4 regions of the Salinivibrio sp. KP-1 genome follow, and region 2 is predicted to be linked to each of the others. Evidence: predicted binding sites of a transcription regulator. Region 2 holds the regulator's gene; each other region holds the start of a gene.
The links. Region 2 encodes MetJ, which represses methionine synthesis genes. Its sites were predicted from a motif close to TTAGACNTNTANANGTCTAA; they were not measured.
Positions count from the first base shown of each region.

Region 1: the regulator MetJ is predicted to act here: its motif matches at 1,918-1,937, upstream of metK (methionine adenosyltransferase).
Region 3: the regulator MetJ is predicted to act here: its motif matches at 5,506-5,525, upstream of metN (methionine ABC transporter ATP-binding protein MetN).
Region 4: the regulator MetJ is predicted to act here: its motif matches at 4,631-4,650, upstream of metH (methionine synthase).

Region 1 covers NZ_LAQR01000041.1:13,723-21,833, forward strand. Annotated here, with positions in the region: gene WN56_RS11110 (SprT family zinc-dependent metalloprotease) at 78-620, opposite strand; gene metK (methionine adenosyltransferase) at 692-1,846, opposite strand; gene WN56_RS11120 (LysR family transcriptional regulator) at 2,021-2,947, opposite strand; gene WN56_RS11125 (ligand-gated channel protein) at 3,120-5,084, shown strand; gene epd (erythrose-4-phosphate dehydrogenase) at 5,281-6,285, shown strand; gene WN56_RS11135 (phosphoglycerate kinase) at 6,358-7,524, shown strand; gene fbaA (class II fructose-bisphosphate aldolase) at 7,678-8,111, shown strand, end outside.
Region 2 covers NZ_LAQR01000036.1:120,791-128,901, reverse strand. Annotated here, with positions in the region: gene WN56_RS09355 (PadR family transcriptional regulator) at 1-267, shown strand, start outside; gene metF (methylenetetrahydrofolate reductase) at 327-1,226, opposite strand; gene WN56_RS09345 (bifunctional aspartate kinase/homoserine dehydrogenase II) at 1,486-3,927, opposite strand; gene metB (cystathionine gamma-synthase) at 3,989-5,155, opposite strand; gene metJ (met regulon transcriptional regulator MetJ) at 5,342-5,659, shown strand; gene WN56_RS09330 (malic enzyme-like NAD(P)-binding protein) at 5,755-7,008, opposite strand; gene rpmE (50S ribosomal protein L31) at 7,263-7,478, opposite strand; gene priA (primosomal protein N') at 7,695-8,111, shown strand, end outside.
Region 3 covers NZ_LAQR01000001.1:823,124-831,234, reverse strand. Annotated here, with positions in the region: gene WN56_RS03710 (TonB-dependent receptor domain-containing protein) at 1-1,533, opposite strand, end outside; gene WN56_RS03705 (LysR family transcriptional regulator) at 1,664-2,602, opposite strand; gene metQ (methionine ABC transporter substrate-binding lipoprotein MetQ) at 2,815-3,630, opposite strand; gene WN56_RS03695 (methionine ABC transporter permease) at 3,677-4,363, opposite strand; gene metN (methionine ABC transporter ATP-binding protein MetN) at 4,353-5,387, opposite strand; gene WN56_RS03685 (LysE family translocator) at 5,635-6,273, shown strand; gene WN56_RS03680 (amidohydrolase) at 6,281-7,423, opposite strand; gene pta (phosphate acetyltransferase) at 7,550-8,111, opposite strand, start outside.
Region 4 covers NZ_LAQR01000002.1:26-8,136, reverse strand. Annotated here, with positions in the region: gene lysC (lysine-sensitive aspartokinase 3) at 1-877, shown strand, start outside; gene metH (methionine synthase) at 916-4,575, opposite strand; gene WN56_RS04450 (sodium:proton antiporter) at 4,759-6,051, shown strand; gene metA (homoserine O-succinyltransferase) at 6,089-7,036, opposite strand; rRNA gene rrf (5S ribosomal RNA) at 7,218-7,333, opposite strand; tRNA gene WN56_RS04435 (tRNA-Thr) at 7,341-7,416, opposite strand; rRNA gene rrf (5S ribosomal RNA) at 7,657-7,772, opposite strand; partial or broken rRNA gene WN56_RS04425 (23S ribosomal RNA) at 7,937-8,111, opposite strand, start outside.

The sequences.
Region 1 (8,111 bases), on a different contig from region 2:
TCTCGCCCTCAGTGTAACATGGCTACGGGGGCGATAGGCTTTGTCACTAATATGGGGTCGAGTGGTGAAAAAACAAATTATTCTAAGGCGTCAAGGTTTCTCACTAGTGGCTGTTTACAGCGGTTGCAGCGATAGGTGGCTTGTCCGCGCTGTATTTTATTGTGGCGGCGAATGGATAAGGCAACAGGGCCACACTCACACTGGTACGCGAAGGTTTTGCCTTGCACGGCACTGATATCAAGCTGGTGGGTGGTATTGGCAGGGGCGTTAAATACCTGGGTCATTAGCGAACGCCACTCAGGACCATGTGGTTTTACCCGACCGTATAGCGCAAAGGTAACCAAATGACAGACCTCATGAGGGATCACTTCGTCGAAAAAGGTCTCTGGTGCCTGCTGTAAAAGGATCGGGTTAAACCTAACACGCCATTGCGTGGGGTGCGCGGTGCCAGCGGATTGACCCCGTAGTGTGAAGCCAATCGCAGGATAGTGTAGCTGGGTGCCTAATTGACGATTAGCCGCATCAATACACTGGTAAACACGCGTGTTAGCCGCTTGCTGTAATGCATCAGGTGACCAAGCGGTCTTGTCAAAGGCGAATGCGTCAGAAGCAGAAGACATAGTGTGGCGATCCTAGTGGCGATCAAAAAGGGAAGCCGAAGCTTCCCTTACAAGCAATGAGTACGTGGAGATCACCCGAGCTTGGCAAAGTCGCGCAATAGCGCTGCTTTGTCGGTTTTCTCCCAGGGGAAGATGTCGCGACCAAAGTGGCCATATGCAGCCGTTTGCTTATAGATGGGTTGTAATAAATCCAGCATTTCTTGCAAACCATACGGGCGTAAGTCGAAGTGTTCACGAACCGCTTTAGTGATCACTTCTGGGGCCACTTTTTCGGTACCGAAGGTCTCCACCATGATAGAAGTGGGTTCCGCAACGCCAATCGCGTAAGACAACTGGATTTCACAACGGTCAGCAAGCCCTGCGGCGACAATGTTTTTGGCCACGTAACGCGCGGCATACGCGGCAGAGCGATCCACTTTTGAGGGGTCTTTACCCGAGAAAGCTCCGCCACCGTGACGGGCTGCACCGCCATAGGTGTCGACAATGATTTTACGGCCTGTTAAACCACAATCGCCCATCGGTCCGCCAATCACAAAGCGGCCCGTTGGGTTAATGAAATACTTGGTGTCTTTGGTCAGCCATTGTGCCGGCAATACTGGCTTGATGATTTCTTCCATCACCGCTTCGCGCAGATCGTCGGTTGAAATACTGTCGCAATGCTGTGTTGAGAGCACGACGGCATCAATACCCGCAATTTTACCGTTGTCATACGCAAAGGTGACTTGGCTTTTCGCATCTGGGCGTAACCAGTCTAACGTGCCGTTTTTACGTACTTGCGCCTGACGCTCGACCAAACGGTGTGAATAGGTGATGGGGGCAGGCATCAGCACATTGGTTTCGTTGGTGGCAAAGCCAAACATGATCCCTTGGTCCCCGGCCCCTTGATCTTTCGGATCGGCGCGGTCAACCCCTTGATTAATGTCGGGCGACTGTTTACCAATGGTGTTCAATACTGCACAAGAGTTGGCATCAAAGCCCATATCAGAGTGGACATAACCAATATCTTGAACGGTTTGACGGGTGAGCTCTTCGATATCGACCCATGCCGAGGTCGTCACTTCCCCGCCTACCATTACCATGCCAGTTTTAACATAGGTTTCGCAGGCAACGCGTGCTTTGGGGTCTTGCTCAAGGATGGCATCCAAAACAGCATCAGAAATCTGATCTGCGATTTTATCAGGATGGCCTTCAGAGACGGACTCTGAGGTAAACAGGTGCTTCGCCATGTGACACTCTCATTGGTTATCAAGGAGATTGGCGATACGTAACAAAGGGCATCGCCGATCATCTCAGATGTTTTAACTTCTAGACGTCTATTTTATTCGTAATTGTGATAAACGCAAGTCAGTTGATGCATATGGGTGTGTCTTTAAGGTATAGCAAAATTGGCTGAGGCACGCTTACACCTCATGGCATGCTTGCTGCGGATTCAGTGAACACCAAGGTGAGGGAACCGCTTCTTGCAGCCAGTGCACCAGTGATTCGACACGCAGAGGAAGACGGCCAGCGCTGCAGTAAAGACGCAACGGAACCGGCGCTGAGGCCCATTGGGGCAAACACCGCGTGATTCTATCAGGATGATGGTGTTGATAGCCAGTGGCGCTCCAAATCGGCAGCAATCCAACGCCCTGCCCATCTGCGATGGCATCTAACTGAATCGCTATCATGTCGCAATTAAAGCGGCTAGGCATGGCGCTTAAGTGATAGGTGTTGTCTTGGTCATAGAGCGTCAATCCTTGTCGGCGAAGGGCAAATACATCGAGCCAAGGGTGTTCATCGAGCATGCTAGGGTGTGTAAACGGGCCATATTGGCTGACATAATCTGGCGCAGCGTAAATACCATATTGCCAATGGCCGAGCTGATATGAGCGACAATTGACCGGCAGCATGATGTCTCCTGCCCAGATGATAAGATCGGCCGACTGAATACGTTGTGCGCTGACTTCACTCGTCAATGTGATGGATACTCGAGGGTGCTCAGCGAGAAAAGTACTGATCAATGGACCCGCCCAGCCGCGCATCATTCCGGGGTGGCAAATCACTTCTATCGCCCCTTGAAGATGATTATTTAAATCTTGTATTGCCTCTTCGCTTTTTTCTGCTAACTCAAGAATTTGATGGCAGTATCGCGCAAATATCGCCCCCGCTTTTGTTAAGACCAGTCTATTGCCTTGTCTTTGCGTTAGAGGCTGGCCTAGGTCGGCCTCCAGTTGAGCCAAGCGACGACTCACCGTTGACTTGGGTTGGCCCAATGCCTTGGCGGCAGCGGTAAGGCTTTGATGATGACACAAAGCCGCAAACGAACGGATCGAAGAAAAATCCTGCATAACTGTCCTTTTAACGCCAGTAAGACGTCACGTCGGCTGTCCAGAAGGAGAGAAATCATCTCGTTCTATAAATGGAACGAGATGTTCCCTTTATGGGGCTAGGCGTCTGTGCATCTATGTGAATAATTCTCAATGAACAAATGATAACTATTATCACAAAATGGAGTTGATTATGTCCAGTTGTCTTCGTCCCGTTGTGCTCGGGATGGTATTAGCCGGTATGCCTGTGAGTGCCATTCATGCGGCAGAAGCAGGCGATCAAAACACGGAAACCATGGTGATCACTGCCTCAGGGTTTGAACAAGCCACGGCAAAGGCGCCAGCGAGTATCAGTGTGATTAGCCGTGACCAACTTGAAGATCGTTATTATCGTGATGTCACGGACGCATTAAAGCGTATTCCTGGTGTCGTGGTTACAGGGGGCGGTGACACCAAGGATATCAGCATTCGTGGAATGGGCTCCAAGTATACCTTGATGCTGGTGGACGGAAAGCGTATGACGAGCCGAGAAACACGTCCGAATAGCGATGGCCCGGGTATTGAACAAGGCTGGTTGCCCCCCCTTCAAGCGATTGAGCGTATCGAGGTGATTCGGGGGCCGATGTCGACCTTGTATGGCTCAGATGCCATCGGTGGGGTGATTAATATTATTACTCGTCGTGAACAACATGAATGGCATGGCAACGTGCAATTAAGCACCTTACTTCAAGAAAAACGCGCATCAGGCGATGAACAAAGCGCCAATTTTTACCTTTCTGGCGCCTTAAGCGATAAGCTAGGGATGACGGTATCGGGTCAAAACGTTCAACGCCAAGAAGACGATATTCTCTCTGGTTACGAGGACAAATCTTTACGTAGTCTTTCTACCTCGTTGACTTATGATGCCAGCGATTTTCAACAGTGGACCTTGGACTTGGGCGCGAGTTCGCAAGAGCGAAATGGCCACATAGGCAAAACCGTTCCCACGGATGATAGCCAGTGTCGACGCAACCAATGTGAAAACAGCAACAATGAATATCGACGGCAATCAATCGCCCTTGGGCATGAAGGGCATTGGACGTGGGGCTGGTCAGATTCACACTTACAGTACGAGCAAAGCCGCAATAAAAGTCGTGAAATGACGATTAAGAACACCGAGTTTAAAACCCGTCTCATTCGTGATTTTGAAACACACACTTTGACGGTCGGTGGCTCAGTGAACAAAGCGAAGTTGGAGGACTTTACCTCCAATAAAGCGTCGAGCCAAACTGAGATTGATAATACACAAGCGGCTTTATTTGTCGAAGATGAGTGGCGTGTGATTGAGCCATTTAGTCTGACCCTCGGGTTACGTGTCGATCATGATGAAAACTACGACTACCACGCCAGCCCACGTGTGTACGGCGTGTATCAACTCAACAGCGACTGGGTGGTGAAAGGAGGCGTGGCGACCGGGTTCCGTTCACCGCAACTGCGCGAAATTGCCCCGAATTGGGCGCAAGTGAGTCGTGGGGGAAATATCTATGGCAACCCCGATCTGGAGCCCGAAACCTCTGTTAACTCAGAAGTCAGTATCAACTATCAAGGCGATTCGGGGATCAGTGGCTCGTTAACCGCATTCCATAATGACTTTGAAGATAAGATCACCCGAGTGGCTTGCCCAACCTCGGTGTGTACGGATGGCCCTAATCAATTTGGCTCAGATCCAACCTATCGGATTAATGTCGACGAAGCGGTCACTCAAGGGGTTGAAGCGAGCCTATTCGTGCCAGTCACGGAGACGCTCGATGTGAGTGCCAGCTATACCTATACCGATTCAGAGCAAAAAACCGGTGATTATAAGGGGCAGCCTTTAACGCAAATTCCCCAGCAGCTCGCGTATGGTGAAGTCAATTGGCAAGCCACGGAAAGGCTGAATCCTTGGGTGAGTGTGACCTATCGTGGCGAAGAAATGGATCCTGTGACAGGTCCATCTTCTCGCAGCAATATAGAGCCAAGTTACACCTTGGTGGATGCTGGGATGAACTATCAGCTCAGCGATGCCATTGAACTGCAAGGCGCGGTTTATAACTTATTGGATAAAACCCGGGAGTATGAAGACTACGGTTATATCAGTGATGAACGTCGATATTGGTTAGGACTAAATGTTAGCTTCTAGTCATTGATAAAAGGCGTGTTGTTACTTCATAGACTGCCACACTCCTAACACTGCCACGCCCGTCTCGGACTATCACCAGGCGGGCGTTTTTTTCCGCATTTTACTCCCAGGTAGCGTGAGAAGAGTCACACAACACGTGCGTCTTTTACGTGCTTGAGATACACTATGGGGCATCGTTAAACGAGCACCGATGGACATGGCATTAAGAGTCGCAATTAATGGATTTGGTCGTATAGGGCGCAGTGTATTGCGGGCCCTGTATGAAAGTGGCAAGCACGATCGCATTCAAGTGGTCGCGATTAATGAGCTCGCAGAGCCCGAGGCGATGGCGCATCTGCTGCAATATGACTCAAGCCATGGTCGGTTCGGCTGGCCGGTTTCCTATAACCAAGAACATTTGTTTGTCGCCACCGACAGTATTCGCCTGCTTCACTTACCGGAACTTCAGCTTTTACCTTGGCGTGACCTTGATGTCGATATTGTCTTGGACTGCACGGGCAAGTTTGGCACACGCGAAGACGGTGAGGCTCATATTGCTGCAGGTGCTAAAAAAGTCTTGTTTTCACATCCCGCCAGCCAAGATGTTGACCGTACCGTTATTTACGGGGTCAACCATGATGCGTTAACCGCGGATGATCGTATTGTCTCTAATGGCTCATGCACCACCAATTGTATCGTCCCAGTGATCAAAGCCTTGGACGAAAACTTTGGGATTGAGTCCGGCACTATCACTACCATTCACTCTTCAATGAATGACCAGCAGGTGATTGATGCGTATCACTCAGATCTGCGCCGAACGCGCACCGCAAGCCAATCGATCATCCCGGTGGATACCAAACTCCATGTTGGAATTGGTAGGATTTTTCCGAAATTTTCTGACAAATTTGAAGCGATCTCGGTGCGCGTACCGACGATAAACGTGACAGCGATGGATTTAAGTGTCACTGTACGTACTAAAGTGAAAGTTAATGACGTAAATCAAGCTCTGCAGACGGCATCTCGATGTACATTAGACGGTATACTGGATTATACCGAAGCGCCCTTGGTATCGATCGACTTTAACCACGACTCACACAGCGCCATTGTTGATGGATCGCAAACACGAGTCAGTGATCACCAGCTGATTAAAACGCTGGTTTGGTGCGATAACGAGTGGGGTTTTGCCAACCGAATGTTAGATACCACACTTGCCATGGCGTAATAGACGCAAGCGTGGGTGGGGTGTTGCCCTGATTAAATCAGTTTCAATTTGCAACCTTATAGCGAGGACCATATGTCTGTAATTAAGATGACCGACTTAGATCTTGCCGGAAAGCGTGTGTTTATCCGTGCTGATCTGAACGTGCCTGTAAAAGACGGTAAAGTGACCTCTGACGCACGTATTTTGGCATCACTGCCTACGATTAAGCACTGCTTAGAAGCCGGTGCAAAAGTCATGGTGACCTCTCACCTAGGTCGTCCTGAAGAAGGTCAGCCTGAAGATCAGTATTCACTGCAACCGGTAGTGAACTACCTTGATGATGCGCTGGATTGTAAGGTCAGCCTCGCTAAAGACTATCTAGACGGTCTTGAGCTTAATGCCGGTGAGCTGGTGGTGCTTGAGAACGTGCGCTTTAATAAAGGCGAAAAGAAGAACGACGAAGCGCTCTCTAAAAAGTATGCAGCGCTGTGTGATATCTTCGTGATGGATGCATTCGGCACCGCGCACCGTGCGCAAGCGTCAACCCATGGTGTGGGCACGCATGCGCCTGTAGCTTGCGCCGGTCCACTGCTGGCCAACGAGCTGGATGCGTTAGGCAAAGCGATGGACAACCCTGCTCGCCCAATGGTTGCCATTGTGGGTGGGTCAAAAGTGTCTACCAAACTGACGGTGCTGAAATCACTGTCAACCGTTGCTGACCAGCTGGTTGTGGGCGGTGGTATTGCGAACACCTTTATCGCAGCAGACGGTCACAATGTCGGTAAGTCGCTGTATGAGGCGGACTTAGTGGATACGGCGAAATCTTTAATGGAAGAGTGCCATATTCCTGTCGCGACCGACGTTGCGTGTGCGAAAGCGTTTGATGAAAACGCGGAAGCAGAGATCAAGCGCGTTGAAGATGTGCAAGACGACGACATGATTTTCGACCTTGGTCCTGAATCAACCCAGGCATTGGCAGACATTTTGAAAAATGCCAAAACCATTCTGTGGAATGGCCCTGTTGGCGTCTTTGAGTTTAAGAACTTTGAAGCGGGCACAGCAGGCATTTCAAAAGCGATCGCGGAGTCTGAAGGCTTCTCTGTTGCAGGTGGCGGCGATACCCTCGCGGCGATTGACAAGTTCGGCATCCAAGCTGACGTGTCTTACATCTCAACCGGTGGCGGCGCGTTCCTAGAGTTTGTTGAAGGCAAGCCTCTTCCAGCGGTAGAAATGCTGGAAGCACGCGCCAAAGACGCATAAACCAGATAATAAAACGGGAGGGACATCTCCCGTTTTTGCTTTCGTTTGACTACAATAGGCCGAGTCGTAAACGATTGCACCAGATTGATAAGGATGCTTCAGGCATCTTTACTCAGTTCAGCAAAGACAACCCGAGTTAATAGGACAAGAGCCATGTCTAAAGTTTTTGATTTTGTAAAACCTGGCGTTATCTTTGGCGATGACGTTCAGAAAGTATTTGAAGTTGCCAAAGAGAACAAGTTTGCATTGCCTGCAGTCAACGTGGTTAACACTGACTCAATCAACGCAGTGATGGAAGCCGCGGCGAAAGTAAAAGCGCCAGTGGTTATTCAGTTCTCTAACGGTGGTGCGGGTTTCTTCCCGGGCAAAGGTCTGAAACTAGAAGGCCAAGAAGCGCAAATTAAAGGCGCTGTTGCCGGTGCGAAGTACGTTCACGCCATGGCTGAAGTCTACGGTGTGCCGGTGATCATGCACACTGACCACGCTGCGAAAAAACTACTGCCTTGGATTGATGGTCTACTTGACGCTGGCGAAGCCTTCTTCAAAGAGCACGGTAAACCACTTTTCTCTTCTCACATGATTGACCT
Region 2 (8,111 bases):
GAGTATGTCGCCAGACTACTCAGTTGTGATGTACTCGACCCAGCTCCCATGCTGGATCATGTGAATAACTTGATTGCCGAGTCTCAGCAGCTGCTTAATCACTATACGCTACTGGAACAGCGTGAATATGGCCAAGTCACTCTGCTCACGTCACAACAACGTTTAATGCGCCTCGCACTGCGACGCAGCATCCATCAACGTCGTGCATGGATGGCATGGGCGCAGGAAGTGCGCGACGAGCTCACTATGCTCGCCGCCAGTGCTTAATCACTACAACAAACACAACACGCAACCTAATACGCCCCGACATAACTGGGGCGTATTTTTTAAGGCGTGACCGCAAGCGGACGAACCCCTAAGGTATGGCACAGGGCATACGTCAATTCCGCACGGTTGAGGGTATAAAAGTGAAAATCTTTCACGCCTTCACGGCTTAGCACTCGCACCATATCAAGCGCAATAGAGGCGCCCACCATCTGACGCGTGACAGGATCATCCTCCAGCCCTTGATACTGTTTGTGCATCCACTGCGGCACACGCACATTGGTCATCTTGGCAAAGCGCGACGCCTGCTTAAAGTTAGAGACGGGCAAAATCCCTGGGACAATTTCCACGTCAATCCCGGCGGCAACACAGCGATCACGAAAACGTAGATAACTTTCGACATCGAAGAAAAACTGCGTAATCGCCCGGCTAGCACCGGCATCCACTTTTCGCTTGAGGTTAATTAAATCCGCCTGCGCGCTTTTCGCTTCTGGGTGCACCTCAGGGTAAGCGGCAACCGAGATATCAAAGTCATGCTCTTCTTTGAGCAAACGGACTAAATCGACCGCGTACATATCCGGCTTCTTCTCCGGCGATGGCAAGTCGCCACGCAACGCCACAATGTCACGGATGCCATTTTGCCAATAATCACGGGCAATATGACGGAGCTCATCTTCAGTGGCATCAATGCAGGTTAGATGGGGCGCCGCCGCGATACCAGTCTGGTCATGAATGCTTTTCACGATGTCATGGGTGCGATCACGCTCCCCGGAGTTGGCGCCATAGGTCACCGACATAAACTTAGGTTTGAGTGCTTTTAAGCGATGTACTGAGTTCCAGAGGGTTTCTTCCATACTTGGGGTGCTGGGAGGAAAAAACTCAAATGAGACATTAATATCGCCATCTAAGTCAGCAATGTTCTGATTGAGTGCATCAATGTGGCCTGCGTGCGTGTAGCTCATATCCTCTCCCTGACACCGAACGACGCTGTTCAGTATGCCTGTGTCTGCTCTACTTTGATTTATACGTTTAGACGTCCATATGTCTAAAGACTGTCGCGATTCGGCTAAAATGTCAACGATACAAGCCATGAAAAAAACTCATGGTGTTATGAAGATAGACTAAGCAGCTATCAATGCGCACATGACAACGCGGCTAACGATACAAAAAAGCTGCCTACGCAGCGCGCAGACAGCTTGATCACGGTTATCCATAGGTGGGTTAGTGAAGGCGACTTATCAAGCGATTTAAATCGGATTGAATGGCGCCCGCTGTGACATCGCGTCCCGCACCTGGTCCACGAATCACCAGGGGATTCTCGCGATACCATTGGCTCTCAATCGCAAACACATTGTCACATGGCAACAAGTGAGCGAGTGGGTGCTCGCTGGGTAGGGTTTCTAGGCTCACATGGGCGTTGCCGTTAACCTCCAAGCGCGCGACATAACGTAGCACTGACCGGTTTTTATGCGCTTTGTCTAATCGCTCCTGAAGCCGTTCATCCATTTGGTGTGCATTGTCAAGAAACGCATCCAAAGACAGATTAGCCAGTGATTTAGGCACTAAGGATTCAACCTTAACCTGCTCTGGCTCGAGCGCCATGCCCGCTTCGCGTGCCAAAATCACCAATTTACGCACCACGTCGGCACCGGAGAGATCATCACGCGGGTCAGGCTCGGTTAGGCCTTGCTGCCAAGCTTGCTCAAGCAGGACACTAAAGGGAACCTCGCCACTGAATTGCAAAAACAGCCACGACAAGGTTCCAGAAAAGATCCCAGACAACGCCAAAATCGTGTCACCACTTTCACGTAGATCTTGTACCGCGTAGTTAATCGGCAACCCCGCTCCCACGGTCGCATTGTAAAGCCAATGGCGGCCGGTTTTGCTAAATGCCTGCTGAATCGCGTGATACTGCTCGGCGGGTGCGGCGCCCGCCTCTTTGTTGGCAGAGATTAAGTGAAAGCCATGCTCGGCAAGTCGCGGGTATAAATACGCCAATGACGCACTGGCGGTGACATCCAACACAATCACATCATCATACGGGTGGTTAAGTAGACGGGTGAGCCACTCATCATCAAAATAAGGCTCGCAACGCTCATCAAACCCATCCAACACCCGCGAGGCATCAATGCCGGCAAAATCAAGCCATTGGTTGCGACTGTCCACCACTGAAATCAGTGACACTTCCTTGCCATGACGCTTTTCCAAGTGTGATTTTTGCTCGGCAAAGAGGCTTAGCCAGCGGGTACCAATATTGCCTTTCCCCACCAACACCAAGCCGATACGGCGTTGAGCTTGAAACAAGGCATCATGCAAGCTGGCGACGAGGGCTTGAGTGTGTACTTGGCGAAGGATAGCAACCATGCTGAGCCCAGACGCTGACTCACTGATAAACTCCACCGGTTGGGATTTGAGTTGTTGATAAAAGCCATGGCAATGAACGGGGTTGTTCACCACGCCTGCCCCCACGGCCGCTACCATGGTAAAGCCTTCACGTAGTTTGAGCTCAGCGGAGAGGCCAGCGTCTTGGATTTGCGCCATCACCAGAGCAACCACTTCCGTAGTAAATGCCAACAAAATTCGATATTGATCATCTTGGTAATCGGTTGCTAATGGCTGTACTTTTAGCTGTGACAAAATCCGGCTGAGCTCTTGCTTTATCGCCTGAAAATCCTGGCCTCGGGCCACATCGAATTGCAGCAAACTCACATCATCCAACGCCGTAATGATCTTGGCGCCACGCCCGGTCGCTAATACACGCTCAATGCGTGTTGAGCCACTATCCGGCGCATGCGTACAACGTAAAGTCAGGTCGGTGGCACTTTGCGCCACCGGCTGTAAGGTTCGGCTATGCAGCACGGGGGCGGCAAGACGCGCCAGCTCACCCGCCTCATCAAGACGGATTAAAGGCAACAAACACGCATTATCAACATGACGTGGATCCGCGCTATACACCCCGGCAACATCACTCCAAATGGTCACACGGCTCACTCCGGCCAACGCACCCAGCACAGTGGCCGAATAATCAGAACCATTGCGACCAAGCAGCACGGTTTCTCCCGCTTGGTTTTGCGCCATAAAGCCGGTGATCACCACATGAGTGTGGCTGTGTTGCGAAAGCTGATTTTGCAGCAAAGGCCAAGACGCACCGCGATCCACTTCTGGCTGAGCGGCACGCTCGGCGCGCAAACACTGGCGTGAATCTAACATCACCGCTGCGCGCTGATGCTGAGTGAGTAGTTGAGCCAATAGACGCGCCGACCATACCTCACCAAAACCTTGTACATACGCTTTGTCACTTTCACTCAGGCCGTTATCGCCCAGCGAAGCGATGGTGGCGATATCGGCGTAAAGTGCATCCACCAGCTGCTGCTTGGGTTCACCATCAATCAAGTTCTCAATCAAGTCTTGCTGAAAGGCGCGCACCGCTTGCAAGGTCTCATGCGCCACTCGCCCATCCTTGTCTAACTGTGCTAACCACATGATCAGCTGGTTAGTGGTTTTTCCTGCCGCGGACACCACGATTAAGTCTTGCTGGCTCGCATGCGCGGTCAATACATCGACCACGCGACGATAGCAATCAGGGCTCGCAAGGCTACTGCCACCAAACTTGTGCAATTGGCGTGGTGACTCGGGGGACGTTTCCGTCGGTTGCGCATGCATGGCAAGGTCTCTCTTAATGTCTATCGATCTCGGTAAAGGGGCGCGCACTGAAGCGCAGCCTCTATGGGGTGCCACCCTCTAAACGGGCAAAGGCGTTCGCCAAATCGGCAACCAAATCTTGCGCATCTTCTAATCCAATGGAAAAACGCAACAAGGTCGGTGCGATGCCCGCCTCCGCTTGCGCGGCGTCACTCATGGCTCTGTGTGTCATCGAACCAGGGTGCGTCACTAAGCTTTCTACCCCCCCGAGAGACTCGGCGAGGGCAAATAACGTGAGGCCATCAATAAATCGCGCCACACCGGCTTGGTCTGTATCCAATTCTAAGCTCAGCATGCTACCAAACCCCGCTTGCTGGCGCGCAGCAATTTGGTGGCCAGGGTGAGAGGCCAACCCGGGGTAGTAGATTTTCCGCACTGCCGACACCGTTTGCAGGTAGCTAAGTACCACTTCAGTGTTGTGTTGGTGTTGTTTAACGCGTGCACCCAATGTGCGCAACCCTCGCAGTGTCATATAACTGTCAAATGCATTGCCCGTCGCCCCTAAGCAATTTCCCCACCAAGCCAATGTCTCGGCAAGTTCACTGGTCGCGGCGATCACCGCGCCACCGACAATATCAGAATGGCCATTAATAAATTTGGTGGTCGAATGCACCACCATATCCGCGCCCAGCGCAAAAGGCGTTTGCAAAGCTGGCGATAAAAACGTGTTGTCGACCACCACCCAAGCCCCCACTTGATGGGCTTTTTGGCATATTTCTGCGATATCGACCACGCGTAAGAGTGGATTGGATGGGGTTTCCACCAGCACGAGCTTGGGCTGTTTAGCCAATGCCTGGTCCAACGCATCATGGTCCGATTGATCGACAAAACTTACCTGCCAGATCCCTTGTTTGGCACGCGATTCGAGCAAGCGATAGGTGCCGCCATAACAATCATGTGGGGCGACAATATGCTCGCCAGCCTCCAACAGAGATAGCACCAAGTTTATCGCCGACATCCCGCAGTTGGTCACCACCGCACCTGCGCCCCCTTCTAAGTCAGTCAGCGCTTGTTCGAGCTGCGCACGCGTTGGGTTGCCGCCTCGCGCGTAGTCGTAAGTAGGCACATCACCCAGTGCCGGAAAACGGTAATTGGTCGATAAGTACAGGGGAGGCACCACCGCATGGTGCTGGGTGTCAGTCCCAATCCCGGTCCGAACGGCGATAGTGTCGGTTTTTTTCTCAGTCATGATCTATCCTTGCTAGTCTGGTTTGCGCATGGTGGGCGTGATCCAGGTTTCATACTGCCACCTTACCCTGCGCTTTTTGGGACGTCAACACTTCTAGACGTCTATACTCCTTTGCATGTGGCGGTTAATATAGCTAAAATCTCCGCAGCATCATTCTGGGTATTCCATAATCAAGATAGGTGAGACATGGCGCAGTGGAACGGCGACTACATTAATCCGTATGCCGAACATGGTAAAAAGAAAGAGCAGGTAAAGAAGATCACCGTCTCTATCCCATTAAAAGTACTAAAAATTCTTACCGACGAGCGTACTCGTCGTCAGGTGCAAAACCTACGTCATGCGACCAACAGTGAGTTGTTGTGTGAGGCATTTCTTCATGCCTACACCGGCCAACCACTACCAACCGATGACGATATCCGTAAGGATAAACCCGACAGCATTCCCGCTGAAGCACGTCGGATCATGGAAGAACTTGGTATCGAGTTCGACGATAGCGAATACTAAAAAAACCCGCCGATTGGCGGGTTTTCTGTATTGATAGGTGCTCAGTACAGCCTTCTCAGGCTCTATTCCACCGCGCTTTTCCTAACGCTCAAGCATTACGCCTTGTCGAGCATATAGTTTTCTGGCATCTCGATACGAGCCACGCCGGTTTCCACGGCGGCCAGCGCTACCGCGCGGGCGACCTTAGGTAATAAACGCGCGTCCATTGGCTTGGGAATAATGTAATCAGGGCCAAAGCTTAGCGAAGACAAACCGGCGGCGTCTAATACCGTTTGTGGGACAGGCTCTTTGGCTAGGCTGCGAATGGCTTCTACCGCTGCCAACTTCATCGCATCGTTAATTTCACTGGCACGTACATCCAATGCGCCACGGAAAATAAACGGGAAGCAGAGCACGTTATTGACCTGATTCGGGTAATCCGACCGCCCGGTTCCCATGATCAGATCATCGCGTACTTGATGCGCCACATCCGGATGGATTTCAGGATCTGGGTTCGAGCAGGCAAATACCACGGGTTTATCTGCCATCAGCTTCAAGGCGTCGGGTGAGAGCAAGTCTGGACCGGAGACGCCAACGAACATATCCGCGCCCTCAATCACATCTTCGAGGGTACGCTTATCCGTGTTATTGGCAAACAGCTGCTTGTATTTGTTGATGTCGTCACGACGCGTATGGATCACGCCTTTACGATCCAACATATAGATTTTTTCCCGCTGAGCGCCACATTTTATTAATAGCTCCATACAGGCAACAGCCGCTGCGCCTGCGCCCATGCACACCACCGTCGCCTCGCGGATATCTTTGCCTTGCAGCTCAAGCGCGTTAAGCATGCCGGCAGCGGTGACGATGGCCGTGCCGTGTTGATCATCATGAAATACAGGCACTTCGCAACGTGCAATTAATTGTTTTTCAATCTCAAAACAATCTGGGGCTTTGATATCTTCGAGATTGATACCGCCAAAGGTATCCGCGATGTTCGCCACGGTATCCACGAATTCATCGATAGTACGGTGTTTGACTTCAATGTCGATCGAGTCCAAGCCAGCAAAACGCTTGAACAATAAAGCTTTACCTTCCATAACAGGCTTAGAAGCCATGGGGCCTAAATTTCCTAGCCCCAAAATCGCGGTGCCGTTTGAGACCACCGCCACCATGTTGCCTTTACCCGTATAGCGGTAAACCGCATCCGCATCTTGCGCTATCTCACGCACAGGCTCAGCAACGCCAGGACTATACGCCAACGCGAGATCCGCGGCCGAGTCAGCAGGTTTGCTCAATTCAACAGAAATTTTTCCGGGAGTAGGGTATGCATGATAATCCAGCGCTTGCTGGCGTTTATCGTCCGACATCTAGTGTTCCTAATTATTATCGTGAAGGGGAAACTAATATCGACAGGGAAGCGTCACCGATATTAGTCAGACACTCTACAAACCACACAGGGAAGGTTTGTATAATAAAAAAGATGGTAACGCAGGGAGCAAACGTCCACCAGTACTAACAGCGCATTCGCGATGATGCTCGGACCTGTTGTCCGATGACAGGGACGATACGATCAAAAAAGGGACGCTGATGCGTCCCTTCTCTGTATTCGGTCAATAGCGGCTTATTTTTTGCTGCTAAGGGCACCGAAACGCTTCTTAAAGCGGTCAACACGGCCACCGGTATCAAGGATACGCTGCTTACCAGTGTAGAATGGGTGGCACTTGTCACACACGTCTAGGTAAATGTCTTTGCCTAGGGTTGTGCTGAACGCGAATTCGTTACCGCAAGAGCATTTTGCTGTGACGGCTTTGTACTCTGGATGGATACCAGCTTTCATAGGGATAACCTCATCTTAAAGGCCGTGTCGCTCTCCCGATCCTAAGCCGGGCACCACACGTCGTTAACAAACATTTTCTAAGGCGCGCAATTCTAATCAAGCGCCCTCTTTTTCGCAACTTTTTTGTGCAATCCGCGTGTCTCTTACGGTGCAACAAGGCTTTGCCAACGTGTGGCTAACCGTTACACTGACATTCCTTCTGGCCAATAAGATGTTGTGATGGAACAGTTTGCTCAGGTGGCTTTGCCTGTCCCTTTGCCGAAAACCTTTGATTACCGTATTGCTGACGATCAGCATCCGATCATCGGAGGGCGCGTCAAGGTGCCGTTTGGACGCCAGCATAAAGTTGGCATCGTTACCGGCTTGTCGCCAACGGCCAGTGTGGAAGCCAGCCAACTCAAAGCGATTGATACCGTACTCGACACGCAGCCGGTTTGGACCCCCGCGGTATACAATCTCCTGCAATGGGCGAGCCGTTTTTACCATCATCCGCTAGGAGATGCGATGGGGGCGGTGATGCCAACCTCGCTGCGTAAAGGACGCCCTGCGACATTGCAGCAACAAAAATGGTGGCAAATCACCGAGTCAGGACAAAACCAACCTCTATCAGGTCTGAGCCGCGCCCCCAAACAA
Region 3 (8,111 bases), on a different contig from region 2:
TTTTGTCAGTGCTTTTTTGACCGACGCTTCACTGCCATAAGTGATGGCTTCCTCGATATTGGCATAGGTGGCGTCACAGGCACGCGCGGTGCAGTTTGGATCAAGGTTAACGCGGTCAATTTTGTCTTCAAAGTCGTTATAAAAAACAGTGACGCTGGTACTTAACATGTCTATATCTTCATAGTACAGACCAAGCTCGGTATTGACTGAGGATTCCGGTTTGAGGTCAGCGTTGCCATATAGGTCGCATCGTCCATTACAGCTTTCTTGTACCCAGTCTTCTTCCATTTCGGTCAGGCTGGGCGCGCGGTAGCCTGTCGATACCCCCCCTTTTATCGCCCAGGTGGCGCTGGGAGACCATACTGCGTAAACCCGAGGACTAAGATGGGAGCCGAATTGTTCATTGTTGTCGTAACGAAGCCCTAAGGTGAGAGCAATATTATCGCTGACGTACCACTCATCCTCGGCAAAGACAGACCATTGTGCATTGCGAAACTCGAAACTACCGTTGTCGAGCACTTCACGCTCAAAGTCGGTACCAACCGAAACATAATGAAGGTTAAGCGTTTTGGACCACTGCGTTTTCGCTCGGGTATTCTCTACCTCTAACGAGCGACCCACGTTCTCGACTGATTCCATACTAAAATAGGAGGATCCGCTAATATCGCTGTAGCTTGCTTCGTGTCCAATTCCGATAGATTGCCGGTTATTGTTGGTTTCTGAATCGCGGGTTCTTGTCTTTCCGGCGGTGTTTTCCCGTGTTTGGTCGTGGTGGGTGTAGTCTACACTGATGGTATCGTCGTCAGTGGCAGTAAAGTGCAGTGATGCGCGATAGTTTTCGAGTGTTTTTCCACCATTGGCGAACGCAATGTCATCTTCAATGCGCTCTTGGTATCGTGCTGAAAGATTGGCACTGAGACGATCGCTGACTAGTGGGCCAGGTAAAGACAGCTCGCCTTGATAATAATCACCCGATTGATTATTTTCTTGCAGCACGGATTCAGCACGCAGTTGGCCTGCCCATTCGGTGTTATCTTTGCGGGTAATAATGTTTATTACTCCACCAATGGCATCGGATCCGTAGAGGGTGGACATCGGGCCGCGTATCACTTCAATTCGCTCTATGGTGTTTAGAGGGGGCAGCCAGTCTTGCTCATAGCCACCACCGCCGCTGACTTGTGTTTCTCGTCCTGACTGCTTACGGCCGTCAACGAGAATCACTGTGTAGTCAGACGGCATTCCGCGAAGTGATATCTCTTGGCGTGAACCGCCACTTGTGATCACCACGCCTGGAACGTCTTGAAGAGCATCAGTGATATCTTTGTAGGCACGGTTTTCAATTTGAGACCGATTTATCACACTAATAGACGCAGGGGCTGACAGGGTGGACTGTTCATAACCAGTGGCGGTAATAACCATGGTTTCACTGGACGTCGAGGCCTCAGAGCGTGGCGTATCAGCCAAAGAAACCAGCGGGATTGTTGAGGTTAACCCTACCGCAAAACGATAAATAAAAGGATTGGTTTTAAACATATTGGGCAGCTAACAGTTTGGTAATTAATAATCGTTATCAATTAAATACTCATTAGCAAATGCTTTCAATCAATACCTTATTCGTAGAACAAAAACCAACTATGCGCTATTTGCAATATGGTCCTTTGAGTCAGGAGTAAGTAGTAGTGCTATCGAATAGCTCATCAAATAGCTCACGGATCCAGACACACATAGGGTCATCGTGAAAGCGTTTGTGCCAGCATAGATAGACTTTCGAAAAATGTAACTGCAAGAGTTCAGGGACTTCTCGAGTGATAAGCCTTTCGTCGTGACAGGCTGCTTGTGCAAAAGGGGTAGGCAAATGGAAAATGATATCGGTTTGAGCAGCAATGTTTGGCGCAGAGCTGAAGTTAGTGATTTGTATAGGTGTGGAGAGGCGTCGCTTTTTATTCGCTAACCCCAACTCAATAAATTTGTGCTCAAGCGATAGTGTCTTTTCACCTTGTAATGAAATTTGTCCAAAATTGCACTGACTTAAGTTTTCTGCCGTCAATGTCATATTTGCTAAGGGATGATTGCGGTTCATCAGTAAACGAAAATCTCGTTGTGCAACGGCTTTTCGGTGAATACTTTGCTCAGATGTCGGTGGCTCGTGTGACGATAAAGAAAAGTGGATATCACCCGCAGCAAGCTTTTCAAAATGCTGCTGTGGCGAGGTGTCTATGCTGACAATGAGGTTAGGCGCTCTCTCGCGAATAGCGGCAACGACGTCTGGCATCAATGTGTTGATTTGTGGTTGTAATCCGTAAAAACGAACGGTGCCTGCTACCTTCTCAGGTTCAAATGAGTTCTTATGCGAAAGCTTCTCTAAATTAATGATTAAAGAAGAGATATCTTGCTTAATATCTTCGGCTTTGGGAGTGAGGGCAAAGCCAAAACTTGTACGCACCAAGAGCTCGTCATCGAAAAAAATCCGCATTTTTTGTAGTGCTCGGCTGACAGATGATTGACTGGTATTAAGTAGAAGTGCGGTATTGGACACATGCTTTTCCTCGAGTAAGTACTTGAGAATATAAAGAGATGTCACATCGATGTTGGGTATTTGCATAGTAGGGTATTTAATCAGTGATGCCAGTCATTGAAGCCGTAATGTTGGAATCAACATACCAGAATCTTGTATAAGATGAACAGCACCCCTCCTATTCAAGTATGTAGGGTCTGTTTTTTGGGGAGAGTTACATTTTGATACCTCTCACCACTAAAAAAAGCCCGCGCTTTTCAGCACGGGCTTAATCATTTCAGTATGTTACGCGTAGTGGCTTACCAGCCTTTTACCACGGCGCCGTCAAAGATTTCCATCGCGGCGTTGTAAACCGCGTCGGTTTGGTAGGCTTTAACGAAGGTTTTGACGTTTTCAGCGTCGACGTTGTCTTTGCGCGCCACAATCAGGTTCACGTAGGGTGACTCTTTGTCTTCAACAAAGATGCCGTCTTTGTTTGGCGTCAGGCCCACGCCGGCGGCAAAGGTGTTGTTGATGATAGCCAAGTCTACATCTTCTAACGAGCGAGGCAGTTGTGGGGTTTCTAGCTCGATGATTTCTACGTTTTTCGGGTTCTCAACGATATCCAGTTTGGTGGCGTTGATGCCTGCACCTTCTTTGAGCTTGATGATGCCTTGCTGCTCAAGCAATACCAGTGAACGGCCCAGGTTCGATGGGTTGTTTGGTACCGCAATTTTACCGCCTTCTGGTAGATCCTCGACGCTATCTAGCTTGTAAGAATACGCTGCAATCGGATACACAAAGGTGTTGCCGGCAATCGCAAATTCATAACCACGGTCTTTGATTTGTGCGTCTAAGTACGGTTTATGCTGGAAAGCATTCACGTCGACCGAACCATCGTCCAGTGCCGCGTTTGGCGAGACGTAATCGGTAAAGGTCACTAGCTCTACATCAAGACCGAGCTTTTTCGCTTCTTTCACCGCATGTTCAGCTACTTGTGCCTCTTCGCCGGCCATCACGCCCACGGTGATGCTGTTATTATCGGTTGCGGCTTGTTCTTTCTCACCGCAGCCAGTCAGCACCAAAGTTGAGGCAAGGCCAAGGGTGGCGAGTAGCGTTTTAATGGTGGTTTTCATTGTCTGTCTCCCTGTTTGGAACATATTCGTCATTATTGTGTTTGATTTAGCGGTGATCGGCGCGTCGCACCAAGTAATCACCAAAAGATTGAATCGCTTGTACTAAGACCACCAGCATCACAACGGTGATCAGCATGACGGTGGTATCAAAGCGTTGATAGCCATAGCGGATGCCCACATCCCCAAGGCCACCACCGCCGACGGCACCGGCCATGGCTGAGTAGCTCACCAAGGTGACCAAGGTAATGGTGGCGCCATTGATGATGCCCGGCAGTGCTTCAGGTATCAGCACTTTACAAATAATTTGGAGCGGGTTCGCGCCCATCGCTTTGGCCGCTTCCTCTAGCCCAGCCGGTAACTCGAGTAACGCCCCTTCAACCAAGCGGGCAATAAATGGAATCGCGCCGACGGTAAGCGGCACAATCGCCGCTGCGGTACCGATTGAGGTGCCAACCACCATGCGGGTAAAGGGGATAATCGCCACCAGCAAGATAATAAAGGGGATGGAGCGACCAATGTTCACTATTGCGCCAAGCACCTGGTTAACTTGTGGCTGACCCAGCAAACCACCGGGTTTGGTCACATGCAGTAGCACGCCCAATGGGATGCCAATCACAAACCCCATGATCCCGGAGGCAAACACCATGTACAGGGTTTGGCCAGTGGCTTCGAGGAGCAAGTTGATAAGGGCGCTGTTTTCATTGACCCAGTGAGTGAGTTGATCAATCAACATAGCCGAGTACCTCCGTGTTGACATGGTGCTTGTTGAGGTAAGTGATGGCGTTTTCAACCGCCTCTTTTGGACCCATGATTTCCGCAAGGAGTAGGCCGAATTTCACGCCGCCGGCGTAGTCGATATCTGAGCTTAAAATGCTGATGTCGATATCAAACAGACGCGAGATCTGGCTGATTAATGGGTCATCGACCGTTGCGCCGGTAAACTCGAGGCGCACCAAGGGGTAACTGCCTTCGAAGTATTCTTGTTGTAAGCGCTGGGCAAAATCATGCGGCACTGACAAGTCGAGGGTTGAACGAATAAATTGTTTGGCCAAGTCGGATTTGGGGTGCGCAAAAATCTCGCCCACCGGACCGGACTCGACGAGCTCGCCATCGCCAATAATAGCGACGTCGTCACAGATACGTTTGACCACGTCCATTTCGTGGGTGATCAGCAAAATGGTGAGGTTGAGCTTTTGGTTGATGGTTTGCAGCAGCGACAGAATGGATTGCGTGGTGGCGGGATCCAGTGCGCTGGTGGCTTCATCACAAAGCAAGACATTAGGGCTTGGTGCCAATGCACGGGCAATGGCGACACGTTGTTTTTGTCCGCCACTGAGGCTGGCAGGATACACATCACGCTTATCGGCCAAGCCGACCAGATCGAGCAGTTCGCTCACGCGTGTTTCAATCTCATCGCGGCTCGAGCCACTTAGCTCAAGCGGCAGGGCGATGTTGTCGAACACGGTGCGTGACGAGAGCAGATTAAAGTGTTGGAAAATCATCCCGATTTTACGGCGCGCTTGGGTCAACTGGCGGCTGGGTAGCGCAGTGAGGTTAGTGCCACCCACTTTGACTGAGCCGCTGGTTGGGCGCTCGAGCAGGTTAACCATCCGGATCAGGGTACTTTTCCCTGCACCGGAGGCACCGATCACACCAAATACTTTCCCCTTGGGAATAAATAAGTTGATGTTATTAAGGGCATGAATTCGGCGTTCCCCGAGTTCGAATACCTTGTTGAGGTTGGTTATCTCAATCATCACATGTCCTTGGCGAATAATTTGATCACAGCAGACTCACTCAGCGGCTTGTGCCACATTCTTGCTGTCGCTCTGGTTATTGATGCTATGAGTTAGTCAAAATTAAGTCAATGGATATTTTTACTTCTGGACGTCTAAATGGCAATAAGTCCAATCGCTTGGTTATAAACTCAACAGTAGGCTTGATCTCAAACGATAAAGGGCGTTTACTAGAAGCCCCTGTAGTGCTTTGTTCTGATTACGCTTTATGCCAACTGCTTTGATTGATACCACCATGCTTTCCTTGTTCATCCCGACCTTTTTTCTGGTGTCCGTGACACCTGGGATGTGTATGACCCTCTCGATGACGCTGGGAATGACCATCGGGGTTAAGCGTAGCCTGCATATGATGTGGGGTGAGTTAATTGGCGTGGGGCTAGTAGCGATTGCCTCGGTGATCGGGGTGGCGGCAATGATGCTTAACTATCCGTCAATCTTTCAGGTGTTCAAATACGTCGGTGGTGCCTATCTGGCGTTTCTTGGGGTACAAATGTGGCGATCTCGCGGGAAAATGGCCATTCCTGAGGATGATGACGCTAGCCCCAGTGAAGCATCAGCGTGGTCATTAGCGACCCAAGGGTTTGTCACCGCAATTGCCAACCCCAAAGGCTGGGCGTTTATGATTTCGCTGTTGCCGCCATTTATTAATCCTAAATTGGCGCTGCCTAGCCAGTTAAGTGTGCTGGTGTTGATTATTCTGCTGACTGAATTTAGCTGCTTGATGCTCTACGCCAGCGGTGGTCGCACGTTGCGTCGATTTTTGCAGCAAAGAGGCAACGTGCAACTGCTCAACCGGGTCGCCGGCACCTTGATGGTGGGTGTTGGCGTTTGGCTGGCGCTGGGGTAGGACGTGATTAGCCTGTGATGCAGCCGTGATGCTCAGCGACCAACGCGGTAAAGAGCGCTTTGGCGGTGGGGAGAATCGCATCTGGGAAATCATAATCAGGGTTGTGCAGCTGTGGATGATGCTCACCGCTGCCAATGCCAAATAACGCCCCTGGCCAACGAGCAAGAAATTCGGCCACATCTTCCGACCAACGCATGGGCTCGGTGAGCCTGTGAACCGCTAACCCTAACGACTGCGCGGCATTGACCACATGCTGCGTATGGTGTGTGCTGTTCTCGGCCGCGATAAAGGGTTCATGCCAGCTAACATTGACCGTTAATCCTGCCCGAGCCGCGAGCGTGTTTACTTTGTCGACTAAGTCGGCCTTCATGGCGTGAAAGCAGGCGTTGTCATCACTGCGCAAGGTAGCCATCACGGTCGCCTGGCCGGGTGCGACGCCGTAGGCGGGCTCTCCTAACTGGGCGTGAACCAAGGTAACGAGGCTGTTGGCGTCTGGGTAGGCGTCGGGCAGTTGTGTCAGGGTATGCATCACGCCTGTCATCGCACTGGCGGGGCTGATCCCACGCTCTGGGTAGGCGGCATGAGAAGTTTTTCCGTACAGCTCAATAGCGACCCCGGTTGATGCGCAGGCAAAGGTGCCGGGGCGCACCACGATTTGATGCTGATTAAAGCCGGGGAGATTGTGAAAGGCGTAGACGTTATCAATCTGCACGTTGGCAATCTCGGGGGACTCGCACATACGCGCTGCGCCTTCGCCGGTTTCTTCGGCAGGCTGAAAGGCGAGCAGCACAGTGCCACGAGCGGGCGGAATGTGGCTAAGCTCGGCGGCGACGGCCAGCAACGCCGCGGTATGACCATCGTGGCCACAGGCATGCATCACGCCTGGGTGCTGGGAGCAGTAAGCCTGTGATCCACGCTCTTCAATCGGCAGCGCATCGAAATCGGCACGTAGCAAGGTGGTGGGCCCTGGTGCCGCGCCTTGAATGGTAACCAGGATCCCGTGATCACCGATATCAGTGGCAGGGTGAAAGCCAAATTGCCGCAATTGGGCGGCGATGGTGCGGGCGGTGAGGGCTTCGTGATTAGAAAGCTCAGGGGTTTGGTGCAGGGTATGCCGTAGTGTGACGGGATCGAATTCGTTAGCCATCATCGACTCCAAAACCAGAATGGATACGCCATGCTAGATCGCGTTGGCATGTCACGTTGTGAACGCAAACGCAAAAAAGCCAGCAACAGGTGCTGGCTTTGGTTTTATCCCGACAGGGCGTGGTGAAAATTACACTTGGCCGTTGTCTTCCGCTTGTTTCGCTTGGATAGCGGTCAGGGCCACTGTGTAAACAATGTCGTCTACCAGTGCGCCACGCGACAAGTCGTTCACCGGCTTGCGCATGCCTTGCAGCATTGGACCGATAGACACCAGCTCAGCAGAACGTTGTACCGCTTTGTAAGTGGTGTTACCTGTGTTCAAGTCTGGGAAGACAAACACGGTCGCTTTACCGGCAACCGGTGAATCCGGTGCTTTCGACTTAGCCACGTTTTCCATGATTGCTGCGTCGTACTGCAGTGGGCCATCAATCACGAGATCAGGGCGCTTCTCTTTGGCAAGACGGGTCGCTTCGCGAACTTTATCCACGTCAGCCCCTTTGCCTGAGCTACCGGTCGAGTAAGAGATCATCGCCACGCGCGGCTCAATACCGAATGCTGCGGCAGAATCGGCGGATTGAATTGCAATTTCAGCCAGTTGTTCCGCGTTTGGATCCGGGTTGATCGCACAGTCACCGTAAACCAGCACTTGCTCAGGCAGCAGCATGAAGAAGACCGACGACACCAAAGAGGCG
Region 4 (8,111 bases), on a different contig from region 2:
TGACCCACAACAGACGCGAACACAGTGCCACGACCAATTGCTTCCGCATTTAGCCACACATCGAGTGGTCACCCAAGGGTTTATCGGCGCGGATGCCCACGGACAAACCACCACCTTAGGCCGTGGTGGTAGCGACTACAGTGCAGCACTGTTCGCCGAAGCCGTAGACGCAGAGAGTTTGGCCATTTGGACCGATGTGCCCGGGATTTATACCACCGACCCGCGGATTGCCGAACAAGCGCGCCCAATCAGTGAGATTAGTTTTAGCGAAGCCTCAGAAATGGCCACGTTTGGTGCCAAAATCCTGCACCCGTCCACCTTACTGCCTGCAGTGCGCCAACATATACCAGTGTTTGTCGGGGCCGCGAGAGCGCCTGAGCAAGGCGGCACCTGGATCCGCGAGCAAGCGCGCTCGGCACCGCTGTTTCGTGCCGTCGCCTTACGACGAAACCAAACCATGGTGACACTAACCAGCTTAAACATGTTCCATGCATATGGTTTTTTGGCCAAAGTCTTTGAGGTTTTGGCACGATTTGAAATCTCGGTGGACTTGATCACCACCTCGGAGGTCAGTGTCGCTTTAACCCTTGATCAAACCAACACTCAGGGCGACGCGCCGCAGCTGCCACAAGCGGCTATCGCCGAGCTGACCCAGTTATGTCATGTCGAGATCTGCGAGAACCTGGCGGTGGTAGCGCTGATTGGCAATGATATGAATCATACTGCTGGCGCAACAGCACCAGTTTTCAGTGCCTTAGCACAACATAAACTACGCATGATTTGCTACGGTGCCAGCAACCACAATGTATGTGTTGTGGTTGAAGATGACGATGCCACCCAGGTGGTGCAGCGGTTACACGCGGACTTATTTGAATAATAAAAAAGCCAGCACAGCCAATGTGCTGGCTTCTTTCGTTAGCCGTTTAAGTTCGGCCCGAGCCATTTCTCCGCTTCTTCGCTGCTCCACCCTTTGCGTGCTGCGTAGCTGTCTCGCTGATCGTTTTGGATCTTCGCCACCGCAAAGTAACGTGACTCAGGGTGGGAAAAATACCAACCTGAGACCGACGCCCCCGGCCACATGGCATAGCTTTCGGTAAGCGTCATCCCCGTATGCGCTTCTACCGACAGCAATTGCCAAATTTTGTCTTTCTCACTGTGTTCAGGACAGGCGGCATAACCCGGCGCTGGCCGGATCCCTTGGTATTGCTCGCGGATCAGCGCATCGTTATCGAGCGTCTCATCGGGCGCATAGCCCCACAAGGTAATCCGAATTTGCTGATGGAGGTACTCTGCAAAGGCTTCTGCGAGTCTATCGGCGACCGCCTGGATCATGATCGCGTTATAATCATCCCCTTTCGCTTTGTATTCTTCCGCCAAGGCATATTCGCCAATACCACCTGTCACCGCAAATGCGCCAATCCAATCCGGCTGGCCACTGCTTTTTGGCGCAATAAAGTCCGACAAGCAATAGTTGGCACCACGTGGCTTTTTCGTTTGCTGACGCAAGTGGTTCAATATGGTGCTCACCGTTTGTCGTGACGAGTCGGTATACACTTCAATATCATCCTCAACGCTGTTGGCAGGAAAAAGGCCACACACTCCCTTCGCGGCGACCAAGCCTTCTGCCTTGAAACGATCGAGCCAAGCATTGGCGTCTTGATACAAACGGCGCGCTTCCTCACCCACTAGTTCGTGATCCAAAATCGCCGGGAATTTGCCACTGAGTGACCACGTCATAAAGAAGGGTGTCCAGTCGATATACTGACGTAAGGTCGCTATCGAGACATCATCGTAAACATGCACGCCCGGCTTCAACGGCTGCGGAGGAGCATAGTTTGCCCAGTCCGTTTGCCACTTATTGTCCCGCGCCTGCTCAAGGGTGACGGGAGCGGTTCGAGGCGTTTTGCGTTGATGTTGCTCACGCACCGCCGCATAGTCTTTGGCTAAACGGGCCACAAAATCCGGCCGCTGAGTCTGTGACAGCAACGATGAGCACACCCCCACGGCACGTGACGCGTTGGGCACATAGACCACGGGCGCATGGTAATGCTGTTCAATCTTCACCGCGGTATGGGCTTTGGACGTGGTCGCGCCGCCAATAAGCAAAGGAATATCAAACCCTTGGCGCTCCATCTCTTTCGCCACGTTCACCATTTCATCTAACGATGGGGTAATCAGGCCTGATAAACCAATAATATCGACGTTTTCCTCACGCGCCACCGACAGGATTTTATCGGTCGGCACCATCACGCCGAGATCAATAATCTCGAAGTTATTACATTGCAGCACCACGCCAACAATGTTTTTGCCAATGTCATGCACATCCCCTTTGACCGTGGCGAGCAAGATCTTGCCATTGGTCTGTCCTTGCTGCTTTTCAGCATTGATGTAGGGCTCAAGGTAAGCCACCGCCTGCTTCATCACCCGTGCCGACTTCACCACTTGTGGTAGGAACATCTTGCCTTCACCAAATAAGTCCCCGACCACGTTCATGCCTGCCATCAGTGGGCCTTCAATCACTTCTAGAGGTTTACTTGCCGCGGCGCGAGCCAGCTCGGTGTCTTCAACAATAAACTCTGTAATGCCTTTGACCAGTGCATGTTCCAACCGCTTTTCCACCGGCCAACTGCGCCACTCCGCAGTTTCCGCGACCTCGTTCTCCCCACTATCGCGATAGCTGTCGGCGATCTCCAATAAACGCTCCGTGGCGCCATCATCTTTGTTGAGCACCACATCTTCTACTGCCAGGCGCAAAGACTCGGCTAAATCATCATAGATGGCTAACTGACCGGCGTTGACGATCCCCATGTCCATGCCATTTTTGATGCAGTGATACAAAAACACCGCATGAATGGCCTCGCGGACTGGGTTGTTGCCTCGAAACGAAAACGACACATTGGAGACGCCGCCCGAGATCATGGCATGCGGCAGGGTTTGTTTAATGTCAGCCACGGCGTTGATGAAATCGACTGCGTAGTTATTGTGCTCATCAATGCCGGTAGCAACCGCAAAGATATTGGGATCGAAGATAATATCTTCCGGTGGAAAGCCGACTTGCTCGACCAGAAGATGATAAGCGCGCGTACAGATTTCCACTTTCCGCGCTTGAGTATCGGCTTGACCTTGTTCGTCAAACGCCATCACGATCACCGCCGCGCCATAGCGACGGACTAAACGTGCTTGGTGCAGAAAAGCCTCTTCTCCTTCTTTGAGCGAAATAGAATTGACGATGCCTTTCCCTTGAATGCACTTTAGGCCAGCTTCAATCACTTCCCATTTGGAGGAGTCAATCATCACAGGCACACGGGCAATATCCGGCTCGGCCGCGCAAAGATTGAGGAATCGCACCATGGCCTTTTCGGCATCCAACATGCCTTCATCCATATTGATATCGATGATTTGGGCGCCGTTTTCCACTTGCTGCAATGCCACTTCCAGCGCTTCGTCGTATTGCTCTTCAACGATTAAGCGTTTAAAGCGTGCTGAGCCAGTCACATTGGTGCGCTCACCCACGTTAACGAACAAGCTATCGGCATTAATGGTCAGGGGCTCGAGCCCAGATAAGCGACAGGCCACAGGGTGGTCAGGCAGAGAGCGTGGCGCATGTTTTTTCACCGCGTCGCTAATCGCTTGAATATGTTCAGGCGTGGTACCACAACAACCACCGACCAAGTTGATAAAGCCTGACGCCGCCCACTCATCAATGTGTGTCGCCATCTCTTCGGGAGAAAGGTCATACTCACCAAACGCGTTGGGCAACCCCGCATTGGGGTGGACGGAGACAAAGCCCTCACAAATGTCGCTCAGCTCTTTGACATACTGGCGCAATTCAGCCGGCCCCAGTGCGCAGTTTAAGCCAAACGACAGTGGCTCAACATGGCGCAGCGAGTGATAAAAGGCGGCGGTCGTTTGTCCGGATAAGGTGCGTCCAGACGCATCAGTGATGGTGCCGGAGATCATAATGGGTAAGCGAAACCCACGGGCATCAAAGACCTTTTCAACCGCAAACGCACAGGCTTTGGCATTCAAGGTATCAAAAATGGTCTCCAACATGATGATATCAACCCCACCCTCAATGAGTGCTTCGGTGGACTCGGCGTACACGTCGACTAACTGATCAAAGCTGACATTGCGAAACCCAGGGTCATTCACATCTGGTGAGATTGAGCACGTTCGGTTGGTCGGCCCCAACACACCCGCGACAAAACGGGGTTTATCTGGCGTTTTCGCCGTCCACGCATCAGCGACCTCACGCGCAAGCCGGGCTGCCGCTAAGTTGATTTCCGCACTCAGCGCCTGCATGTCGTAATCGGCCATCGCAATTTGGGTGGCGTTAAAGGTGTTAGTTTCAATAATGTCCGCGCCCGCGGCCAGATAATCACTGTGTAGCGAAGCGATCTTATCAGGCTGAGTCAGCACCAAGAGATCATTGTTGCCTTTCACATCACAATGCCAATCTTTAAAACGTTGGCCACGATAATCGGCCTCATTGAGCCCTAACCCCTGAATCATGGTGCCCATGCCACCATCGATCACTAGAATACGGTCGCGCAGTTGCTGTGTCAGTCGGTCCATACTATTACGCTTATCATCTTCCTCGTTGCAGTCATTTCATCCTACCACAGCGAAAATGGAAATCTAGACGTCTATAAATAACAATTTATTTTGATCTATTTCAATTCAGCTGTTCGTTTTGACAACGATTTCTATTAATATTTTGACACATTTTTTCATTCCCTCGTTGTACTAGGAAGCGGCATGTCAACTTACGCAATCCTCAGCTTTATGGCTGCTGCAGCCATCTTTATCGCTTTTATTAATAGTAAAATCAGTCGAGTACAAACCACCATCGCCATTACCGCTAGCTCGCTCCTACTGTCTTTGTTGATAGTGATCGCTGGTCAATACCAAGCCATTCCACTCAAAACCATGGCCGAGCAAATACTGACAGATATCCACTTCGATACCTTTTTGCTCAAAGGCGTCCTCGGCTTTTTGCTCTTCGCGGGGGGAATTGGTGTCAAGCTTCCCTCTTTCTCCGACCAAAAGTGGGAGATCACGACCCTGGTGATCGGCGGGCTATTGGTCTCTGTGTTTTTAATCGGCACCGGTATCTGGGGCGTGTTTCAGCTGATCGGTATTCCTTTCGATTATCTCTACTGCCTGCTATTTGGCGCGCTGATCTCGCCGACCGATCCCATTGCTGTTCTCGCCATTGTGAAAAAACTGCAAGCACCGATGCGGATCACGACACAAATAGAGGGAGAGTCGCTATTTAATGATGGCGTGGGTATCGTGATCTTTGTGACTCTTTTTACTCTGGCCTTTGGCAACAACAACCCGACGGTGGGCGGTACCATTGCCTTGTTTTTACAAGAAGCCGTTGGCGGGATTTTATATGGCCTGGTGCTTGGCTATCTTTTCCATCGCTTGATTTGTGCCACCAACGATCACTCGATGGAATTGCTATTAACGCTGGCTATCCCCAGCGCTGGCTATGTCCTGGCCGATATGCTGCATGTCTCTGGCCCGCTGGCAATGGTGGTTGCCGGGATTATGATTGGCAACTGGACCCGCTTTATTGGCTTTTCTAAAGAAAGTGAAGATCACCTCGACCACTTCTGGGAACTGGTCGATGAATTTCTTAACAGCCTACTCTTTCTCCTCATCGGGGTTAGCTTGCTGCAAATCAGTTTCCATAAAGAAGACTGGATCATTATGGCGGCGGTGGTGCCTATTGTGCTTCTCGCCCGGTTTATTAGCGTGAAAGTGTGTTACCTCGGCTTTAAGCGCTTTCGAACCTATAACCCTTGGGCAGTACGTATATTAAGCTGGGGAGGCTTACGCGGAGGGCTTGCGTTGGCCATGGCAATGGCCGTGCCCGCTGGCATCATGGTGGTGCCGGAAAAAAATATCGATGTTCGCGAGCTGATCCTCATCATGACCTATGCGGTGGTGGTGTTCTCCATTTTGGTGCAAGGCTCAACCATGACAGGCATGGTTGATAAAGCAAACGCAGCACAAGACGAAATGGATAAACATCAAAGCTAACCGAGTCCCTAACCCAAAAGCGCCCGCGGGCGCTTTTTTATTCATCAAGAGTAAAGTTAGACGCGGAAAAGGCATCCAAGTCAAAGGGCGTTTGCTGGTAAACACAATAGTTTAGCCAGTTGGCAAACAGTAAATGCCCATGGCTGCGCCAACTCACATACGGTGGCTGCGAAGGATCGTCATCTGGGTAATAGTTAAGGGGGACCGCGGGCTCCATGCCTTCTTCTAAATCCCGATGGTATTCATGATGCAGGGTATGAGAATCATACTCAGGATGACCGGTGACAAACACATTGCGCTTATCTTTCGTCGCCGCCAGATAGGTACCCGCTTCATTGGACGTGGCTAAAATATCGAGGTCGGTATGTTCGGCCAGATAACTCGGAGAAAAATCCGCATAGCGTGAGTGGGGCGCTAAGAAGCTATCATCAAAGCCGCGTAATAGCGGGTGTTTGCATAACTCAGCATTAATGTGGTGACGGTAAACCCCTGACAACTTCTCTTTGCGGGTTTTCTTGGGTAAATCATACAGCAACTTTAACCCTGCTTGCGCGGCCCAACAAATATATAAGGTTGAGGTAACGTGCTTATGCGCCCAATTCATCACATCTTGAAGGTGCTCCCAATATATCACGTCCTCAAACTGCACCAGTCCTAACGGTGCCCCCGTCACGATCAGACCATCAAAGTTGCGCGTTCGTACAGTCTCAAATTGACGATAGAAGGTATCAAGATGCTCGGTAGGCGTATTTTTGCTTGGTCGATTATCTATCCGCAGTAACTCCACATCCACTTGCAAGGGACTGTTAGAAAGCAGACGCATAAATTGCGTTTCGGTCTCGATTTTTTTCGGCATCAGGTTAAGTAGCAGCACCTTCAGCGGGCGAATGTTTTGACTCACCGCACGGGTTTCTGTCATCACGAAAATATTTTCGCGCCGCAGTATATTGGTCGCGGGGAGTTGATCCGGGATTTTAATCGGCATCACTGCCTCCTAGGGATGTTTAGACGTCCAGATATCTAATAACATAACGCAGCCACTGACCGAGCTCAAGCAATAATCAATCATTGCACAAGTGTTGTTTAAGCATAGGAAAAGACAGGATCAATGAGGAGAGGCAAAAACGAAAAAAGCCCCCCGCAAATGCGGAGGGCTTATAAATAACTCTTGGCAGTGACCTACTCTCACATGGGGAGACCCCACACTACCATCGGCGCAGCAACGTTTCACTTCTGAGTTCGGCATGGGTTCAGGTGGTGCCGTTACGCTATGGCCGCCAAGAAAAACCTGGTGCTGATAGGCAGATTTGAACTGCCGACCTCACCCTTACCAAGGGTGCGCTCTACCAACTGAGCTATATCAGCGAAACGCTTCATCAAAGTCTTACTTTTTATCTGCTTTGATAATTAAATCACTTCTAATTAAAGTCTTACACTAAGCTGCTTTAATTAGGTTATCTTGTTTGATGCGATGAGGATGTTGAATCGAGACGCGCAGTGTATGCCAATACATGAGCATCGCAGATATCAACAGCATCGAGCTATCAACAAGATGAGCCGTTTTTGCCTTCAGATTTTTCCAAAAATCTGAAAACAAGAAAGCAAGCCTGGCGATGTCCTACTCTCACATGGGGAGACCCCACACTACCATCGGCGCTGCTTCGTTTCACTACTGAGTTCGGCATGGAGTCAGGTGGGTCCAAAGCGCTATGGTCGCCAAGCAAAATTTTGTCTGGAACAAAATTTAACGCACTTTAGTGCGGCCCGTCAGGGTCAAATACAAGGATGTATTTGATAAATTCGTTCCTAAATCTAGAAAGCTGTTCGTTCTCGCCACAATCAACTGGCTTATTTTAAGTCCAACCCAAAACCTCTTGGGTGTTGTATGGTTAAGCCTCACGGGCAATTAGTACAGGTTAGCTCAACGCCTCACAGCGCTTACACACCCTGCCTATCAACGTTCTAGTCTAGAACAACCCTTTAGAGAGCTCGAAGCTCTAGGGATGACTCATCTCGGGGCCAGCTTCGCGCTTAGATGCTTTCAGCGCTTATCTGTGCCG